DNA from 2 places in the Alteromonas sp. NFXS44 genome. Region 1 is predicted to be linked to the other one. Evidence: predicted binding sites of a transcription regulator. Region 1 holds the regulator's gene; the other holds the start of a gene.

Region 1 (7,357 bases):
AAGCCTTTTTTATTGCTTCTGTTATTGCACTGCTGACAGGATTTGCCGCTTATATCACCGGACTCCTGAATGCCGATATGCCACTTAATGAAAAAGGCTACTACTTTGCCGTATTTCTGTTTGGACTGTTTGCTGCTGTGTCTGTTCAAAAAACAGTGCGGGACAAAATGGAAGGCATACAGACAACGAAAATATACCTGATGTTGTGCTGGTTTGGCCTTGGTGCTGCTATTGCACTGTTAGTGATTGGTCTGGTAAACGCCAACCTGTTGCTAAGTGAAAAAGGATTCTACGGGATGGCTTTCGTCCTGAGTTTGTTTGCCGCGATAACGGTGCAAAAAAATGTCAGGGATAATACGGCAGCAGAATAAGGTGTGAGGTTGAAGGCTCAGATCGCAGGATCCGGGTCTTTAACATAGCCAGACAGGACGTGATTGAATTTATCGATGAAGCCCGGGTCCACAGATTGTTTACTGAACATGAAGTGGACGTCCTGTACGTTCACGGGATTATCACTGATTTCCAGTTCGAGATGCAGCAGTTCAGCATTAAAGCTAATCACTCTGATATCGTCCAGCACCAAATCGACACGGCCTCTGTCCAGAAATTGTAGCCGCCGGTTAACGGAATCCAGATGAATAAGCTGTGCGCTGTACTGTTCAGTGACTGTGTTATTAAACCAGTCGCCGTACCATCCGCCGGTGTTTAACGCCAGGGTTTTGCCTTCCCGGAGTAACGTTTCAAGCGATTTGCCGGCATATTCGTCTAGGTGGGAAGGGTGAAAGGCAAAGCTGATGGTTTCTTTGCGGTAGGGAACAGAAAAATAGTTTTTCAGCGCTCTCGCCGGTGTGAAAGCCGCACCGGTGACTACATCAATTTGCCCCAGTCCTAATTGCTGAGTAACCCGTCTTTCAGGCAGGATCTGGCTTTCCAGTGCATAATCCAGCTTGCCTAAAACCGACTTTAACAATTGGTAGTCTTCACCGGCCGGCTGATTATTGTCTGTTATATACAGGTAAGGAGGCCAGGCTGTACCACCGGTTATCAGACTTTTTTTGTGCTCAGCACACCATACAGAGCTTTGATAAGCCATCGCTGTCAAAAAGATGATTAAACTGATGAAACGTTTCAACGGGTTTGCCTTTAAGCCTTCGCCGGCACTACACACTCAGTGGAGTGCAGGCGTTATTCATCTTCGTTAAATCTGCCTGCAATTAATGCCTCAACGGCATCCATTGCAGCTTCAGCATCAGGACCTTCAGAGATCACAGTAACCTGTTCCCCCTGATGACTTTCCATCATCATCAGTCCCAGCACACTATTGGCATTCGCCTGCTTATCGCCTTTTTGTAAAAGAACTTCGGCATCGAACTGATTCGCCAGTTGCACCAACTGCGTTGCAGCTCTGGCATGCAGCCCCAGTTTATTAACAATAGTCAGAGATTTCTCTATACGCATTATTTACTTTGCTCCCTGTGGCGGAGCTGGACATCAGGATGAGATTCCCGGAAATTTTTCGCCAGTGATTCCGCTACATAAACTGAACGGTGCTGTCCGCCTGTACATCCGATAGCGACTGTCACGTAACTGCGGTTGTTCCGTTCAAGATGTGGCAGCCAGGTCGTGATGAGGTTCTGAATCTGCCAGATAAATTTGGTCACTATAGGTTGGGAACTGAGGAAAACCTGAACCGGTGTATCCAGGCCTGTCAGGTGTTTTAAATCCGGCTCCCAGTGAGGGTTTGGCAGAAAACGGGCGTCAAACACATAGTCTGCATCTTTGGGAATACCATGTTTAAAGCCGAATGATTCAAATACCAGAACAAGTCGTGAGCTTTTCTTACCGAGGATCCGCTCGCGAATTAATTCTGCCAGCTGGTGAATGCTCAGAGAGTCGGTATCAATATTCAAATCCGCTCTTTCTGCTACGGGGGCCAGTAATTCCCGTTCTGTCTGAATGGCATCAGACAATGACTTATTCAGTTTAGCCAGCGGGTGTAACCGGCGGGTTTCACTGAACCTGCGCACCAGCATATCGTCACTTGCGTCAATATATACGATGGTGACAGTCCATGACTGAGGCAGGTAGTCGAGAATTTCAACCAGCTCAGAAGGCTCTTTAGGCAAGTTCCTGACATCAATACTCACAGCCACCTGCTCGTATTCATCGGCGACAGTGTGTGTCAGGGCTGGTAAAAGATTAACCGGAATATTATCGACGCAGTAATACCCCAGATCCTCTAGGGCACGAAGTGCTACTGATTTTCCTGAACCTGAACGTCCGCTGATGATGATTAACTTCACGCCCGTTTCTCCTGAAGTCACATGTTGTCGGTGCGTATTACACTAAGTTACTGTAATGCGCGAATAATATCATCACTTGTCTGAGCTTTGCGGATAGTTTTTATGGTTTCTTTATCACTGAGTTTACCGGCAACCATGGCCAGAGTTTGTAAATGTCCTTCGGTTTGTTCTTGAGGGACAAGCAAAGTAAAGAAAATATCCACAGGTTTATTATCGATAGCATCAAAATCGATGGCGGGCGTGCTGGTAACCACAATGGCAATGACTTTTTCCAGTCCGGCCAGACGGCCGTGGGGGAGGGCAATGCCGTTACCTATACCTGTGCTGCCCATTCGCTCACGGGCCAGCAGGCTACTTAACACGGTGGCTTCATCAACATCGGGGTTATTTTTAGCTGCAATCCCGCTGATGATTTCGAGAATGCGTTTTTTGCTATTGCACTGGACCGCACACTCGGTGCGGTCCAGGCTGACTATGGCTTGTATATCCATGAATTCAATTAATGCTTTTTAAGCTTTTCCTTGTGTTTCAGGACCTGCCTGTCGAGCTTATCGACCATGCTGTCAATGGCAGCGTACATGTCCTGATTTTCGGAAGAGGCGAAGACTTCCGCGCCGCTAAGATGAACCGTTGCTTCTGCTTTTTGGCTAAGCTTTTCAACATTTAAAATAACGTGCACATTTGATATGTGGTCAAAATGACGTTCCAGTTTGCTGAACTTAGTATCGACATAATTACGCAAAGAATCAGTGATCTCAATGTGATGACCAGAAAGGTTGATTTGCATATTTCGTCTTCCTTATTTTGAGCAGCCTTAAGTTAGATAAGGCTTTTGCGTTGGTTAGACGGCGGGATCGATAAGGATTCCCGGTACTTTGCTATTGTTCGCCGGGCAACCATAATGCCTTGATCGGCCAACAACGAAGCAATCTTGCTGTCACTCAGCGGCTTGCCTGGATTTTCAGCGGCAACCAGCTTCTTAATCAGGGCGCGAATCGCTGTAGATGAACACTCACCACCTGATTCAGTGGCAACGTGGCTGGAGAAGAAATACTTCAACTCGAAAATACCACGGGGCGTGTGCATGTACTTCTGCGTTGTTACCCTGGAAATAGTAGATTCGTGCATATCTACCATTTCTGCGACATCATTCAGCACCATTGGTTTCATCATTTCAGGGCCATGCTCAAAAAAGCCCATTTGTTGCTGAACAATACAATTTGCTACTTTCAGCAGTGTATCGTTCCGGCTCTCAAGGCTCTTAATAAACCATTTGGCTTCCTGCATGTGAGAGCGGATAAATTGTGAATCACTGCTGTTTCGTGCTTTACGGCTCATTGCAGCGTACTGCTGATTAACACTGAGCTTAGGCAAGCTGTCGGGGTTTAATTCTACTACCCAACGGCCATTTTTCTTAGCAACCGATACATCCGGAATGACATATTCGGGCTCTTTCGTAATTAATGCACTGCCCGGACGGGGATTCAGCGTTTGCAGCAAACGCATCGCTTCCCGTAATTGATCTTCTTTCAGGCGGGTTTTACGCATTAATGTACGGTAATCTTTGCTGCCTAACAGATCGGAATGCTCTCTGAGCAGCAGTTTCGCTTCTTCCAGCCACGGTGTTTCCGGTGCAAATTGCGCCAGTTGCACCAGCAAGCATTCCTGCGGTGTGCGGGAGCCGGAACCGAGAGGATCAAAGAGCTGAATACGTTTGAGTACGCACTCAACCTCATCTTCTTCAACGGGCTCTTCCATATCGTCACTGTTTACGCTTTGCAGAATGTCGTCAACGGTAACCGTGAGATAACCGGACTCATCAATGGAGTCAATAATCGCCAGTGCGATGGCGCGGTCTATGTCAGAAAAAGGTGTCAGACGCATTTGCCACAGCAGATGGTCCTGAATATTTTCGGTGGTTTCACCCTGAAAGATTTGTTCGTCATCGCTACCGGAAGGGCCGGGCGCGGGGGCTGAAGACGCAGAAATGTACTCATCCCAGGTACTGTCGATGGGCAACTCGTCCGGTAAATCATTCTTTTCCAGTGCTTCACCGGTATCCATGCTGTCAGAAGATGATGCTGATGCAGACTCCTGCATGCTGTCATCATTATCGATGTTATTTTTCTCAATTACATCGTTGTCGGAGCTGTCGTCGACTTCCAGCAAAGGATTAGAATCGAGGGCTTCCTGAATTTCTTGTTGTAAGTCCAGCGTAGACAACTGCAATAGCTTGATCGCCTGCTGAAGCTGAGGCGTCATTGTCAGTTGTTGGCTAAATTTTAACTGTAAAGATGGTTTCATCTACGTCTTATATAAACTCTAAAAAGGACATCCGGTTGTAGCGGTGTGAGTGCCGGTGGCGAAATCTCCGTTAAATGCTCATCCCGATATCTTAACTATAGCCTGAATTGCTCACCAAGGTATACATCACGAACTTTTTGATTACTTAATACCTGTTCTGCGGTGCCCTGAGCAATCAGTTCTCCATGACTGACGATATAGGCCTCTTCACACACATCAAGGGTTTCCCTGACATTGTGGTCGGTGATGAGGATACCGATACCTCTGTCCCGTAAGTGCTGAATGATCTTCTTTATATCATTAACCGAAATCGGGTCAACTCCGGCGAAGGGTTCATCGAGCAAAATAAATTGCGGATTGGCTGCCAGTGCGCGGGCAATTTCAACCCGGCGGCGTTCGCCACCCGACAAACTCATACCTGTACTATTACGTATATGGTTAATATTAAATTCATCAAGTAGTGCATCCGCTTCCTGTTCACGTTGATGATTTTTTAAGTCTTTACGCGTCTGCAATATCGCCATGATGTTTTCATGTACGGTCAGCTTTCGGAAAATGGATGCCTCCTGGGGTAAATAACCAATTCCCCGGCGGGCACGCTCATGCATTGGCTGGTGCGTCAGCTCCTGCTCATCAATGAGGATCTTGCCTTTATCGAGCGGCACAAGACCCACAATCATGTAAAACGTTGTGGTTTTACCTGCGCCGTTAGGACCCAGCAGACCTACTATCTGTCCGGTAGAAACCGATAAACTAACGTCACGGACGACCTGGCGTGATTTATACGACTTTGCCAGGTGAGTCGCACTCAGGGTTGCCATGTAACTTAGTTACCCTCGTTTTCGTTTCTGTCTGAAGACTTGTTGTCTTCCTTCAGCTCTTTAACTGTGTCAGGACGGAAAACCGTGGTTACACGGCCGTTGCTGTTACTTTCTCCGCCGGTTGCCAGAAGTTGCTCTTTTGACATGTCATAGGTGATGCTATCTCCCTGGACCATGCTGGTATCTTGCTGGATTTTTGCATCACCTTGCAAGGAAATAAGTTGTTTAGCTACTTCGTAGCGAATTTCATTTGCACTGGCTTTTACTTTGGCCCCGTCATCCAGCGTTTGAGAATAACTGGCTGGTTTTCCGCGGGCGATAAAAATCTCTTTCCCTTCACCATCACTGGCGATGGCTTCCACTTCATCTGCGGCAATAATGAGAGAACCCTGGGTTATCTTCACATCGTCTTTAAAAACCGATTTCTTCTTTTTACCGTCGATAAACTGTGACTTGGCATCCACGGTAATCGGCTTTTCAAAATCACCGGAGCCGGCCATTGCCTCACCGGCAGCAGCAAGCAGCGCTATTGCTGCGAAAAGGCTAACTGCCCGGGGAATAAATTGTCTGCACATGATCAATTAACTCATATTGTTGGGTACGCAGGTTTGCATTGAAACCGTTACTTTTAATGATGGTCTGTACACCGCGTATATCTACCGGCTGATCTGAAGTCATGGTTTTGTCATCCAGATTTACCTTAATAAAATTGGTTGTAATGGTCTGGATAAACTCTTCAGGATTCAGGCTTTTTATCAGCACATTGTCTTCCAGCTGGATCAGATCATCGTTGTAGAGTGTGCCTTCATCAGCGGTGACTTGCCATGGGGCCTCGTCATCATTCACATAGACAGTGTATTTGGGTTGGTCGAATAACACAAAGCCTAGTTGGTCGTAATGCTCCATAGAGGCGGCAAAGACTTCGTGGTTGAGTTTGCCTTCTTCGTTATACAGTGTGGTTGTCAAATTCTTTGCTTTATAGGCAGGGCGTAAGGCGTCTGCACCGGCTTTTTTCGCCGGAGCCTGCTCTTCTGCCATCCAGACCGGAAGGTACATCAGCAGCGCCATAACAAACAGCGCAGAAATACTGATCCCTAAACGGTTCATATACTGGCTCCGTGTATGGTGTCCAGCGTGCCGAGCGCTTGTAATATCACATCGCAGACTTCCCGTACTGCCCCGAATCCACCATTTTTTGTGGTGATCCAGTTCGCTTCACGGGTGACGGCCGGATGGGCATCTTTCACCGCAATCTTTGTTTCGGCAAACCGGTACATGCCAAGATCCGGCATATCATCACCGATGGCAGCGACCTCTGATGGCGCCAGGTTCAACTTTTCGCACAACTCCGCCATAGCAGTGGCTTTATCTTCCTGACCCTGAATAATGTGCTTCACATTCAGGGCGATCATGCGATTCTTTACAATGGCCGAGTCGCGGCCGGTAATGACAGCAACGTCCAAACCACTGTTAATTAATGCCTTAACGCCATAGCCATCGCGGGTGTGAAAGGCTTTTAACTCTTCACCATTGTTGCCAAGATAAATTCTGCCGTCAGAAAATACGCCGTCGATATCACAAACGAGCAGTTTCAGCCCTTTGAGTTTTTCAAACCGCTCTTCACTGATCACGCCGTAAAAAGTGACTTCATGTCCCATCAGAGAACTCCTGCTTTAAGCAACATATGCATGTTGAAAGCGCCCACGGGGTGATCATCTTCATCCACCACCATCAGCGCACTGATCTTGTGTTTTTCCATTAAATTTAACGCTTCCACTGCCAGAGTACCGGAGCGGGTAGTTTTACCGCCGCGGGTCATAACATTGGCTACCGGAGTGGTATGAATGTCGGTTCTGGCGTCCAGGATTCGTCTCAGATCGCCGTCGGTAAAAATACCGCTGAGTTTGCCGCTGTTATCTGTAATACCTG
Region 2 (7,357 bases), on a different contig from region 1:
TGCTGATGATTTTTTCCTGCAGAGTTTTCTTTTCAGAAATATCACGGGTGATGGCATAAATGGCCGGCCCGCCATTCAATTTAATTTCAATGACGATAATTTCAGTCCAGAAAAGTGAACCGTCCACGCGCTGATGCTGCCATTCCAGTGTTTTATTACCATAGCCGGCGACCTGCCTGGCATTGTCAGCCACCACATCTACAGAACGGCGGCCGTCGCCTTGATACTCCGGTGAGAGATCCATTGGCGTGAGGCCTAGTATTTCTTCTTTTGAGGTATAACCGAACATATCCAGCAGAGCTTTATTGCAATCAATAAACTTGTTATCAACAAGCAGACTCAGGCCATCTTTGGAATCATTAAACAACGTTTCAAAGGTATTTTTCTGCTCTGCCAGTTCCAGCTCCAGGGCTTTCTTTTCAGAAATATCCCGCCAGTTGGCATAAATCACATCCTCGCCGTTCATGACCATTTTGGTCAGGATGATTTCCACCCACAGGGTATCGCCGACGGCACGCTTTACAATCCATTCAAAGCGCACACTCCCCTCTTGCTGGCATTTGGCCACCAGTGTCAGCCCCTTCTTCACCGAAGACATGCCGCCGTATTGCGTTTCAGGGGAAAAATCGAAAGGTGTTTTACCGATAAAGTCTTCCCTTTCCTCAACACCTACCAGTGCCAGCATGGAATCATTGCAATCTACAAAGACTTCATTCTTAAAAATTGCCAGACCATCTTTTGAATTTCTGAAAACTGTTTCGAATCCGTTCTCACGATCGTTTACGTCATTCATCACGGCAATACCTGCAAAATAAAGCTCCGGCGCAGCAAAAATAAGGCTCTGGGCTGCAACAGAATTGATATTACATATCGGTTAAAAATATTGTTTAAAATTAGCAAAGAAACGGCAGTTTGCCACTGCCCGCCCCGGGTAATTCGTCTAATGCCGCAGGTTTTACCATGTCGAATCATTTCATTGTCAGGTGAACCGAACGATTCAGTTAGCGTAATCATTGCATGACAATCTAGTATCAAAGCGGGCACAGGCAGGGACCGGGTAATGGAAAGCAAGACATTAAAAAAAAGGACAATCAGCGACAGTCGCTCTGTTCCCTATTTACGTGAAGCAAGACAAACACGGTTGCTAAAAACCTTGCTGATGCTGGCGGTGATTTACACCCTGTATCTTGCCAAATCGCTGCTCATCCCTTTGTTCTTTTCCGCATTTATTGCGCTGCTGCTTAGCCCGCTGGTCCGCATTGGCAGAAAATTCTATGTTCCGCCGTCCCTGTCCGCCTCGGTACTCATGATATTGCTGGTAGCGCCTTTCACTTTTTTGGGGTTAGAACTGGCAGAACCTGCCGGACGGTGGATGCACTCGCTGCCTAAGATTGCCGGTGAAGTGGTTACAGAAGTGGAAGAATTAAGTGACAGCCTCACCATGCAGGAGCCCGCTCCGCCTGCCGAAAAAGAAGATAAATCCTTTTTTGACTGGTTCAGTGATGATGAAGAAGTCAAGCCGGAACAACCGCAGGAAAACATCGTTACCGGCAAACTGAAGCAAAGCGGGATGGAAATCGCTATCACCATAATGAGTACAGCTCCCCTGCTGCTGGCACAAATTTTTGGCTGTATGATCCTTATCTTTTTCCTGCTGGTGTACGGCCCCGCACTGTTTAATGTGTTCATCCGCGACTTTCCGGTAGTCACCAACAAGCGCCGTGCGCTGGTTCTGGTAAACCATATACAGCGGGAGCTGTCTGCTTACATTGTAACGGTGAGTATGATCAACGGTCTGCTCGGCGTCGCCACGGCTGTTGCCCTCACCTACATCGGCGTTGAAGATGCGATTTTATGGGGTTCACTGGTGGCGCTGCTGAATTTCGTCCCCTACCTTGGTGGCCTGGTAAGTTGCAGCGTATTGCTGGTTGCCGGAGTGGTGCAGTTCGGACTGGTTGCGTCAGCACTGTTACCGGCGTTTGCTTTTATGTGTATAAATGCTGTTGAGTCTCAGCTTGTCACGCCTACCGTATTGGGAAGAAGTATGCGGTTGAATCCGCTTATCATCATTCTCTGGCTGTCGGTAGCAGGCTGGCTGTGGGGCGTTGTGGGTGTACTGCTTGCTGTGCCCATTCTGATGAGTTTTAAAATTATCCTCGAAAATCTTGGCAGTCTGCCCCACTGGGTCAAGCTGATCGAGTCGAAATAGACCGCCGGTTCAGCGCCGGCGGCGGGGCTTGCCAGATTTACGCTTGCCTTTATTATCCTGACCCAATGCTTTCGCTCTGAGGGCTTTTTTCGATAACGGTCGCTGGCTGCCGGAAGCGTCTTCCTGACCCGACGGATCAGGCTCAAACCCCGGCTCCCACTGTAATACTGCGCTGTCGCCGGTGAGCTTTTCAATTTCTTCAAGCAGATACTTTTCTTTGCTACAAAGCAACGATACCGCGATACCAGCCTGACCGGCACGTCCCGTGCGGCCAATACGGTGGATATAGTCTTCAGCGTTATAAGGTAACTCATAGTTAATGACGTATTGCAAAGACTGAATATCCAGCCCCCGTGCCGCAACGTCAGTGGCTACCAGCGCCCGCACCTGTCCGGCTTTAAATGCATCAAGCCCCCGCTCTCTCGCGCCCTGAGACTTATCACCATGTACACCGGCGGCACTGATCCCGTCTTTTTCCAGCTCAGCAACCAGTTCATCCACCGCCTGCTTTGTACGGGTAAAAATAAGCACCTGCTGCCAGTTTTTAGCACCAATCATGTAGGCTACCAGGCCGGCTTTACACTTTTTATCTACTTCGTAAAAGCGTTGCTCCACTTTATCTGCCGTGGCATTGCGCGGCGCAACTTCAATCAGTTCCGGCGCGGTGAGCAGCGAGTCTTTCAGTGCATACACTTCATCATTAAATGTGGCAGAAAAGAACAGGGTCTGACGCCGTTCAGGCAAGCGCTTTAATATCCGCTTAATATCAGTAATAAACCCCATATCCAGCATGCGGTCGGCCTCATCAAGCACAAAAGTCTGCAGCGTGCTCAAATCAATCAGTTCTTTGATAGCCAGTTCCAGTAAGCGTCCCGGCGTTGCCACCAGCACATCGCACCCCGCACTTAAAGCTTCAATTTGCGGATTAATACTGACACCGCCATAAGCGACTACGGTATTGACCCCCAGGCCATCACTGTATTTCACAAAGCTCTGATAAACTTGGTGGGCCAGTTCACGGGTAGGCGTGAGCACCAGCACACGAAGTGCTTTTTCACCGGCATCCTGCTCCAGTAAACGCTGGATAAGCGGCAGCGCAAAAGCAGCCGTTTTTCCCGTACCGGTTTGTGCACCGGCCATCACGTCCCGTCCCGCCAGCACATGAGGGATAGCCGCCTGTTGCACAGGTGTGGAAGTGTGGTAGCCCAATTTATCGAGCACAGCCAGCAACTGACTGTTTAAACCTAAATCTGAAAATCCCATAACCCGCACCTTGCAATCACTAAACGGGCGCATTGTACCTGATCAATGAATTTATCGGGTAATAAAACAAAAAAGTCTGCCGGAAGCAGACTTTTCGTTTTTAAAAAATGTGAACGTTAGATTAACGCTGGCGTCTTCTCAGGCCTACCAAACCGCTTAAGCCCAACGCAAGTACACCTAGTGTTGCAGGCTCAGTCACTGACGTTGACGGGGTTGACGCGGCAACAGTACCGAAGTAGAAGTTATCCAGACCTTCAGCCTGTGCAGAAAGAGAATTAACAGTTACCTGAGTAATATAATTCCCGCCATTAAGAATGGTGGCGAAGTAGCCATCTGCAGAATCAACTGTCACAACTTCTGTGGTTGTATCAGACAGCAGTAATTCAAATGATAAGGTGCTGCCGCTATAGAGGGAAAAGATGTCCGAACCGAAAGCATTAATACCAGTGCCTGCAAAAGTGAAAATCAGATTATTTGCATAATAGTTTGAATAAATCTGAGATGAACCTGTAACAGCATAATCACCAATGATTATATCATCCGACTCCGAACCGTTAGTATCAAACGTGACACCTGAATCACTGTAAGATGTCATCACACCACCGGTGCTGTCAAAATCGATTAAAGTAAGACCTGTACCGGCGTCTGCCAAAAAAGAGGCTTCGTCGGTATAGTTGATTAAACCTGCATTTGCAGACGCGGCTAAGATACTACAAACAAAAACTAACAAACTTCTCATGTTTACTCTTCCTTCGGGTTAGATTACTACACTACATGATGGATTTAGCACAATAAGTGCCAACTTTTAAACAATTGATAAATAACAACTAAATCTCAAAAACCAGCATTAAGAACAAACCCTTGTAAAAAAAACAGACAATTAAAATTCTGCTGATTTCATAAACGAAATTGCCGCAGATGCAACACTGACGTTGTATTTCGGACAAAGCAGTTCGGTGACAAACTCTGACGGCGAAACGATATCAGCAATGATGTAACACTTGTGCTTCGCGCGGGTGAGTCCCACATACATCAGCCGCCTTTCTTCGGCGTGGGGATAAGTATCAGACGATGGCAGCAGTGCTTCGATAAGCCCGTCTTCCCTGCCAGAGCCCGGAAATCCGTTCTTGCCTCCGGAAAACCCAATCAGAATGCAGTGATCTGCTTCCAGCCCTTTAGATTTGTGAAAACTCCAGAAACGCACATTGTTATTCAGGTTTTGTTTGCTCAATGCGTGTTTTGCTTCATCCAGCAGAAAGTTATAGCGGGCAATCACCGCCACTGTACTTTCAGGTTCATTGCTGCGGATTTTGCTGACGACTTCCGCTATGCGCTCGTATACCCCGTTTTCTTTGCCAGGTTTATCATCCAGTAGAAAGATCTGCGGCGTATCCGTTTTGGTATGCGTGTCGATGGACTTCCTGAACTGCTCCGGATTTTCCATGATAAATTGACCGGCGGTATCAGCGATGCTGTTGTTGTAGCGAAACGTTTTTTGCAGTTTGGTTTCGGTATAGCTGCCGGCTACTTTCCCGAAGCGGGTGGTCAGCGAAAGCTTGCCGCCGGAGAACCGGTAAACAGACTGCCAGTCATCTCCCACCACCGTAAGCGATGTTGCCACACCGTTTGCCTTTGCTCTATCCACCAACGCTGTGATCAGCGCCATCCTTGACGCAGAAATATCCTGAAATTCATCTACCAGAATGTATTTCCAGCGCGGGATAAACGTCCCTTTTTCAACTAACTCTGTGGCCCGGGTGATCAAATCATCAAAATCGATGCAATCCTGCCGCTTAAGTTCGTTAACGTAGTCTTTATGAAGCGCACTGAGTAAACCTGCAATTTTCCCTGCCGGTTTAATGCCCGCCTCCGTCAGCCGTTTACTGACACCTGTTCTGTTTAATCCCTCTACCCGCATTGCCTGCAAAGCTTTAGTAAGCAGTTCTGTCGCGGCAGTTATCAGCGCCTGCCCGCTTAGTTGCGTCTCCCGACCTTCCTGTACAGAAAGCATGGTAATCAACAGCTGTTTGCGGGCAGCGTCTTCTGCGGTGTACTCATGCATCCATTGCGCTATCCACATCTTTAATTCCGCGCTGTTTTCAGCAAATACACTGATTTGTGTGGAACGCCCTGCCTCCTGCAAAATCTGCCGGCCAAGCGCATGAAACGTCCCAATCTGCGGCTCAGTATCCAGTTTAATAGCGTGTGTCTGCGCTTTATCCAGCAAACGCGCTTTCAGCTCCAGGGACGCAGAACGGTTATAGGCGAGCACCAGAATGTCCTGCGGCTTTGCCAGAGCGCGGTCAATCAAGTCCAGCGTTTTTGCCACCATGACCGAGGTCTTCCCTGTACCGGCAGCCGCCAGTACCATGTTTCTGTCGTTGGAACGCAGCACCGCCAGACGCTGTTTAGTGGTTAAGGGGTTCGACTCAACCGTATCAAAAAATCCACAGCGGGCTTTCAATTGCATTTGCTCGTGATACGACCGCAACTTTGCCATATCGAAGGGGTACAGACTCAGAATATCTTTCACCGCTGCAATAGCATCTGCCGAAAGCATGGATTGCCAGTCAGCCTGATAATTACTGTAATCTCTGTACAGGGAATCAATAAGCGAACGCAGTGCTTCTTCCTGCGAGTCTTTAGGGTATTGCAGCTTTACGCTGTCATTAAACTCAGTAAAGACAGCCTGCAAATAGGCCTTTAAATGCCTGCGGATGATTTTATTCGCTGCTGCCTGTAACGCCTCCACATTTTCAGACTTAAGGAACCGGTAGCGGACTGTCGTTTTTACACCTTCCAGTCGCAGTTCATCACCCAAAAACCGTTTCTTTACCTTAAATAACGTGCGGACTGAGGCCAACGGAAGATATCTGTCTTTTCTGCCGCGATGAGTAAAAACCAGGTTTTCTTTAGTGAGGGTGAGTGTAGGTTTACCAAATAATTTGCCGGCAAAATTAGGCCGGACAGCCATGTCTGACAACAACAACGTCCTTTCTTTTGTGCATCACTGTGCAGGAATGAAAACCGGTATTCTACACTATCTTCAGTTCTTGCTGTGCTGTTGCTAGAATGCGGGAAACACTTTTGCCGGGCCACCCTGTGAACATACGCGTTATTCCTGTTACTCCCTTTGCACAAAATTGCTCCCTCATCTGGGATCCTGACACCATGAAAGGGGCACTTGTCGATCCCGGTGGCGACAGCAGTAAACTGTACGATGCGGTAACGCAAAATGGTGTAACCATAGAAAAAGTCATCCTCACCCACGGACACCTTGACCACGTAGGCGCGACGACCGAAGTGGCATCACATTACAATGTGCCGGTTATCGGCCCGCATACCGGCGATAAATTCTGGCTCGACGGCCTGCCAATGCAGAGCCAGATGTTTGGCTTTCCGCCTGCAACACCGTTTGCGCCGGATCAGTGGCTGAACGACAACGACACAATAACAGTGGGCAACCTTACACTTGAGGTGCTGCACTGTCCCGGCCATACACCCGGTCATGTGGCACTGGTGGAAAGAACCACAAACACGGTCATTGTGGGCGATATCCTGTTTGCAGGTTCCATTGGTCGTACGGATTTTCCACAGGGAAATCACCAGCAACTCATCGACAGTATCCGCAGCAAGCTGCTTACCCTGCCTGATGAAATGAAAGTGTATCCCGGCCACGGCCCGACCAGCACCATCGGGCATGAGCGCAAAACCAACCCCTTTGTGGCAGACAGTAAGTTTGGTTGATGTGACCGTCCCGCCGGCAAAACACATTTAGCGCAAACCGCGCTCGTTAGCCGGCTTTTTGTATCTAATCCGGAGTCTTTATGAATAAAATATCAGCCAGCCGGCTGTTAGTGGTTTTAGTGTGTATCATCATCGCCG

Evidence for each region. Region 1 encodes sigma-54, which starts transcription at its own class of promoters, with help from an activator protein. Its sites were predicted from a motif close to GTTGGCACGNNNNTNGNNT; they were not measured.
Region 2: J3369_RS14990 (PEP-CTERM sorting domain-containing protein) is a predicted target of sigma-54. The motif match lies at 4,257-4,275, and genes of this name have one in related genera.

Annotation. Positions count from the first base shown of each region.
Region 1 is NZ_JAGDEA010000002.1:358,711-366,067, forward strand. It holds gene yiaA (inner membrane protein YiaA) at 1-371, shown strand, start outside; gene J3369_RS04770 (substrate-binding periplasmic protein) at 389-1,132, opposite strand; gene J3369_RS04775 (HPr family phosphocarrier protein) at 1,186-1,458, opposite strand; gene rapZ (RNase adapter RapZ) at 1,458-2,303, opposite strand; gene ptsN (PTS IIA-like nitrogen regulatory protein PtsN) at 2,351-2,794, opposite strand; gene hpf (ribosome hibernation promoting factor) at 2,803-3,090, opposite strand; gene J3369_RS04795 (RNA polymerase factor sigma-54) at 3,123-4,607, opposite strand; gene lptB (LPS export ABC transporter ATP-binding protein) at 4,703-5,428, opposite strand; gene lptA (lipopolysaccharide transport periplasmic protein LptA) at 5,434-6,003, opposite strand; gene lptC (LPS export ABC transporter periplasmic protein LptC) at 5,972-6,535, opposite strand; gene kdsC (3-deoxy-manno-octulosonate-8-phosphatase KdsC) at 6,532-7,086, opposite strand; gene J3369_RS04820 (KpsF/GutQ family sugar-phosphate isomerase) at 7,086-7,357, opposite strand, start outside.
Region 2 is NZ_JAGDEA010000011.1:273,635-280,991, forward strand. It holds gene J3369_RS14975 (PAS domain-containing sensor histidine kinase) at 1-793, opposite strand, end outside; gene J3369_RS14980 (AI-2E family transporter) at 1,061-2,209, shown strand; gene J3369_RS14985 (DEAD/DEAH box helicase) at 2,219-3,472, opposite strand; gene J3369_RS14990 (PEP-CTERM sorting domain-containing protein) at 3,594-4,211, opposite strand; gene J3369_RS14995 (UvrD-helicase domain-containing protein) at 4,353-6,446, opposite strand; gene J3369_RS15000 (MBL fold metallo-hydrolase) at 6,575-7,219, shown strand; gene J3369_RS15005 (YceB family lipoprotein) at 7,300-7,357, shown strand, end outside.